Regions from separate parts of the Rossellomorea oryzaecorticis genome, predicted to be linked through region 2. Evidence: riboswitches for the same ligand, from Rfam matches in the RefSeq annotation. Region 2 holds a riboswitch; the other holds the start of a gene.
What was found. A riboswitch is a leader RNA that binds a small molecule or an ion and turns the genes downstream of it on or off. The one in region 2 is predicted to bind glycine.

Region 1: another riboswitch for glycine. It lies ahead of gcvT (glycine cleavage system aminomethyltransferase GcvT); the one in region 2 lies ahead of ACKA06_RS11710 (amino acid permease).

Annotation. Positions count from the first base shown of each region.
Region 1 is NZ_JBJOSA010000012.1:33,686-36,840, reverse strand. Features, by position in the region: gene gcvPA (aminomethyl-transferring glycine dehydrogenase subunit GcvPA) at 1-196, opposite strand, end outside; gene gcvT (glycine cleavage system aminomethyltransferase GcvT) at 215-1,318, opposite strand; glycine riboswitch at 1,425-1,503, opposite strand; glycine riboswitch at 1,507-1,597, opposite strand; gene ACKA06_RS14190 (DEAD/DEAH box helicase) at 1,775-3,155, shown strand, end outside.
Region 2 is NZ_JBJOSA010000008.1:106,300-109,454, forward strand. Features, by position in the region: gene ACKA06_RS11710 (amino acid permease) at 1-1,295, opposite strand, end outside; glycine riboswitch at 1,444-1,525, opposite strand; gene ACKA06_RS11715 (DNA-binding response regulator) at 1,859-2,521, opposite strand; gene ACKA06_RS11720 (hypothetical protein) at 2,628-3,089, opposite strand.

The DNA.
Region 1 (3,155 bases), on a different contig from region 2:
CTGCATTTTTTGCCGCCATTTTAGTCAATTCTTTCACCAGACCGGTTTCTGACTTGGCAGGCTTGATATTATACTCACCTTTGAAGCGGACCTTCTCAGGAATATCCTCAAATAAATCGTCGATGCTGTTTACTTCAATGCTATTTAACATTTCCCGTTGATCTTGCTCTGTCATCGGTAAATAACGATGCTTCATGACCGTCATTCCTCCCTATTATTTAGTTCTCTTATAAAATGGTGTCGGAACCACTTTTGCGTTAACTTTCTTCCCTCTGATTTCAACCTGGATTTCTGTATCGATGGAGGTGAACTCTTTTTTCAGCAGGGCAAGGCCGACATTTTTCTTTAAAGTAGGAGACTGTGTCCCTGTTGTCACTTCACCGATTTCTTCCTCGCCTGAAAATACTTTGTAGCCGTGACGCGGGATGCCGCGTTCGATCATTTCAATACCGACAATCTTTCTTGACGCACCTTCATCTTTTTGTTTTTTCAGAGCGTCCTGCCCGTTGAAAGGAATCTCCTTGTTCACCTTTACTGCAAAGCCGATCCCCGCTTCGATAGGGGAGATGTCTTTTGAGAGTTCCTGTCCATAAAGTGCAAGATTCGCTTCGAAACGCAGGGTATCGCGTGCCCCGAGTCCGCATGGAAGCACCCCGTCCTTCTCGCCTTCTTTTAAAATATCTTTCCAGATTGCGGCTGCATCCTCTGCATCACAGTAGATTTCAAAACCGTCTTCTCCTGTGTATCCTGTGCGGGAGACAAGGGCATGACGTCCATTGATGCTGACGTTGGATTGGAATTTAAAGAACCCGATCTCGCTCAAAGAATGTTCATTTGTCAACCTTTGCAAAACACCTTCAGCAAGCGGACCCTGCAAAGCGAGCTGAGCCATATGCTCGGAGATATTATTGATTTCTACTCCGTCTGTTTCATGCTGTTTCAGCCATTCAAAATCCTTATCGATGTTCGCTGCATTGACCACCAATAAATAGTCATTGTCTTTTATTTTATAAATCAGAAGGTCATCAACGGTGCCGCCGTCTTCATAGCACATTGCAGTATATTGAGCCCCGCCGTCTTTGACTTTGGATACATCATTGGTCATCATTTTCTGTAAGTATTCGAGAGCCCCTTCGCCCTTCACTTCGATTTCTCCCATATGCGACACATCAAAGAGCCCTGCACGGGTCCTGACCGCTTCGTGCTCTGCTTTGATACTTGAGAATTGAACCGGTAATGCCCAGCCTCCGAAGTCGATCGTCTTTCCCCCATACTCTTTATACACTTCATATAAAGGTGTTTTTTTCAAATCTGCCATTAGACTTCCCCCTTAATATCATCAAACTTTTCCTTCTGTACGCTTCCTGCTGCCAAATATCCGCGCATGAAAAAAGACAGAAAAACCCCTTTTTTCAAAAGAGTTTCTCTGTCCTTTCACCTGAAAGTTTACCGGTAAAACGGCTTTCCCCTTTGGTGGCTTCCAAATGGAAACACTCTCCAGAGCTGCGTCCAGCAAGAGTCTTTTTGCCTGAGAGATTCACACATTGATGTTTGCTCCTTCGGCGCTGTATGGTACAGTCTCTCCCCTTGCTATCATTCGCCAATATTCCTTGCAACATTTGGTCATACTAGAAGTATAAACAGTAGAAATGTTATTGATGTGAATGTTCGGATTATTATAGTTTTCAAAACATTAGGTAATCTACTCTCATCCTACCATTAAACATAAGTTCCGGGCAATCATTTTTCTATCAAATAAGGAGATGTTTTTCACATGAATGTTGACGTTGTATTTAATGAGGAGTGGGGCGATGGTCTCGATACGTTAATAAATAATGACGGCCCCTGGGGGAGCTGGGAGCTCTACAAGCTTGCAATAGAATGTGAGCAGCATCTGGCAATCCCGAACTTTGAGGGCCTTCAGGCACCAAAACATTTGGCTAATGTGACTCCGCTCCCCCATCAGCTCGAAGCTGCCAGACAGGTAGTGGAAACAATGAACGGAAAAGCCATCCTTGCCGATGAGGTGGGCCTCGGGAAAACGATTGAAGCTGGTCTGATATTAAAAGAATATATGATTCGAGGACTTGTAAAAAAGGTATTGATACTCGTCCCTGCATCACTGGTGTCCCAATGGGCATATGAACTGAACAGCAAGTTCTTCATCCCTGCCGTCGCGCAGCGCAAAAGCTATGTCTGGGATCAGTGCGATATCGTGGTTTCCTCCATGGATACCGCAAAACGGAGCCCGCATCGCGAGAAAGTTTATGAACAGGACTATGACCTTGTCATCATTGATGAAGCTCACAAACTGAAAAATCATAAAACCAAAAACTATGAATTTGTCCAGAATCTCAAGAAAAAGTTTTGCTTACTTCTTACAGCCACACCGATACAAAATAAAGTAGAAGAAATCTTCCATCTTGTTTCACTGTTAAAACCCGGGCACCTTGGGAATGAATCCGGATTCACCGACCGTTATAAAAAAGGAGACCGGACTGTCCATGATGATGACTCCTTGAATCAGCTCATCAATAAAGTCATGATCCGGAACAGGAGGAGTGATACAGGAATTGAATGGACGAAGCGCCACGTCAAAACGATACTCATTGATTTCAATCAGCCGGAACGGGACCTGTACGACAGTATCAACTTATTGAAAGGGAGCCAGGAAGACTGGGCCGCGGCCAGTTCATTTTCACTCCTCACATTGCAAAGGGAAGCTTGCAGCAGCAGGGAATCCGTTTTTTACACGCTGAAAAACATGATCGAGAAAAAAGAAAATCCTACTGCCGCATTCGAGAATACGATTGGCACACTCATGAAAAAAGTGGAAAACGTGACCGTGAATTCAAAAGCCCAGAAAGCGCTGGAACTGATCCAGCAGATAAACGACAAGGTCATTATCTTCACTGAATACAGGGCGACACAACTGTACCTGCAATGGTTTCTGAAGCAGCACGGGATCTCTTCCGTACCGTTCAGGGGCGGTTTCAAAGGCGGAAAGAAGGACTGGATGCGTCAGCTGTTCCAAAACCACGCCCAAGTACTCATTGCCACTGAAGCTGGCGGCGAAGGAATCAACCTCCAGTTCTGCCACCATGTCATCAATTTCGACCTGCCTTGGAATCCCATGCGCCTTGAACAGCGGATTG
Region 2 (3,155 bases):
CATATAGGTGTCAGCAATAAGGCTGGACGAGTTGCCTCAGAAACCATCATGATCACCAGGATCACGGCGAACATGGTCAGCACAGCGTAATTGATAAATGGCGTGAATGGTGCTTTGAATGTTGATTTCAAGTGTAAATCGCGACGTGTTTTCTTATACTTCAGATGACAGATCAGAATTACGCCCCACACCCAGATGAAGCAAATGGCACTTATCGTTGTCACGATCCCGAAGGCCTGCTCCGGCAGCAGTTTACTTAAAAGTGCTCCCGCGGAAATAACCAGTGTGGAGATGAACAGCCCATTGCTTGGCACATGGTTTTTATTCAGTCTGGCAAAAATAGACGGCCCCTGTTTCGTGTTGCTTAAATTATATAGAATCCTGCTTGTAGAGAACATTCCGCTGTTGCAGGCAGAAGCCGCTGACGTCAGCACCACGAAATTGATGATTCCTGCCGCCAGGGGAATCCCGATTAAGCTAAATGTTTTCACAAACGGACTTTCCGCTGCATTGAGGCCTGTCCACGGATTGATGCACAAGAGCACAATCAGCGCGCCAACGTAGAAAAATAAAATCCTTAAAGGAATCTTATTGATGGCCGATGGAATATTCTTTTTCGGATCAGAGGTTTCCGCAGCCGATACTGCAACTAATTCCACACCGACATAGGCAAAAATGACCATCTGGAATGACAGCAGGAAGCCTGACATTCCATTTGGAAATAGTCCTCCATGCTCCCACAGATTGGTCATCGAAACAGTACCTGCATCCGTCTTGAATCCAATCACCAGCAGCACAACGCCGACACCGATCAACACAAGAATCGTGATGACCTTGATTAACGCAAACCAAAACTCCATTTCCCCGAATAGCTTTACAGTAAGCAGGTTGAACCCTAATAAAATGACCACACAGATGAGTGCAGGCACCCACTGCGGGATATCGAACCAATAATTCACGTACACCCCAACAGCGATCACATCGGCCATTGCCGTCATGATCCAGCAAAACCAATAGGTCCATCCCGTCACAAATGCAGCAGAAGCTCCAAGATACTCTTCCGCAATATCCGTCAACGATTGATAACCTGCTTTCGACAACAGAAGCTCCCCAAGCGCCCTCATCACAAAAAACAGGGCAATACCTACGATTAAATAAGCAAAGATGATCGAGGGACCCGCAAGCTGTATCGCTTTCCCGGAACCTAAAAATAACCCCGTCCCGATCGTTCCGCCAATCGCAATCAGCTGAACATGGCGATTTGATAAATCCCTCTTTAATTCTCGTTGTTCCAACCTTAACTCCTCCTTACAAACATTCAGAAAGCAATATTTAGAGCATAAAAAAAGAGACTGGATGCGCTCCAATCTCATGGTCCTAAGAATAACAAATACCATTTTGTATGCCAGCAGCCATAACGGCCTGCACGTCAAAATAAATATCTGATACTCTTCTGTCCTTTTGCCTGAGATTATGAACCCTTCGGCGCCGCGAAAACTCTCGCGGTCTCTCCAGAAGCTGCTCCTGCTATAGTATGATCCATAGCAATCATAGCTTTCTAAGTAATTAAATTGTTTGGTTACTCGTTTTGCTTCGAATAGTTGATTATTTTAAGGGCTGATATGGAGTTTGTCAACAGGAGGAATTCAGTTAACCAGCGGATGTATATTAAGCGGAGTTTCTCCGGTTATATACAAGGAGAATCTCGTTTTAGGAGTATTTAAGAGGAATTTTTCCGATTATGCCAAATATAATTTCTCATTTTAACGTTTTTTGAGTCAATAGACGGCATTACTCCGTCTATTTACGCTATTTTCAATTCTATATGCTAATTAGGCGGAATTTTTCCGTTTATTTATCAGAGTAGGTGTTTAACCTGATCCGCCAAGCGATAAGAGCGGATCCTCTTGATCCCAGATTCGGGAATCAACATCTTTTTATCAACTAGTTGAGTAAGCAATTTTTTTACCGTCTTGTCAGTTCGCTTCAAATACTTTTCCACTTCTATAGGGGATATAGCTTTTCCTTTTCGAATCGCTAGTCGAAGCACTTCCTTTTCTGCATAAGATAGAGTAGTCTGATCCAGCTCATCACCTAGCCATCGGCCAATCACTTGCTGAACGACCTGCTGGCATCGACGAGGTTTTTCTTTAACCTGGTCATAAGAAAAGCGTATGACAGTCCACCCGTCCATTACCAACTGGTTTTGACGCTCCAGACTGTCGGAAAATTGCCATCTGCTTATATTCTTTAAGTGAGGGCCATACCCATCGACCTCAAAACAAATCCGGATAGCTGGACGAATATAAGCAAAATCTAAATACCGTTTTCCATCTTTAAAATCATCGATTTCAAACTCTGGATGAAGATACCGAAAATGATAAAACGAAGGCCACCAAACTTGCTTCAAAAACAACTTTTCAGCCTGATTGTGACCTTCTTGTAAACGCCTCAACCGTTCACCTTTTCTTTCCTGAGAGTGAGCATTCATAAAAGCCTGGTACTCTTCTTCAAATCCCACAGCAATCCTCCTCAATAATCATCAAACTTTTATAGTTAGACTAAAAGAATTTGAAAACCGTTCTTTCCTCAATTTCTTCTACTATAAAATTTTGAAAGACCTTTATCTATCCCTCAATTGGAACCATAAAATCATATTCAGGAACTCCATACTTCGCAATCATCTTTTCCATATACTCGTCAAAAGATAAATGAAAATGTTCCGGTGGGTTCCCAAATAGGATGGTAAATACTCCGTTTTCGAAAGAAATTAAATAGCTTTTCTCCTGGTTAACATTCTTCTCCATAAGTGATACCTTTAACTCTTCCAATTGCTCACTAGTGAGACTATCGTTCAACATCACCTTTTTGCAGTTTCCATCTTTATTTTCCAATACAAACATACCGTGTCCTTCACGTTCCTCTTCCTTGTACTTAATAGAATTTTCGGTATATTTTTCTATTGTTTTGGTGTAATAATAACCGCACACCTTACAAAAAATGTACTTCTCATCAGTTTTGTAATAATCATCTACAAAAGCAGAACGTTCACAACCGGGGCATTTAATAGCATACCTAATCGATGCCAAAAATGGATCATCTCCCTTATTTTTTTGTTTTCAGACATCTTTTTAAAATAAATGAGTGTAAAATCT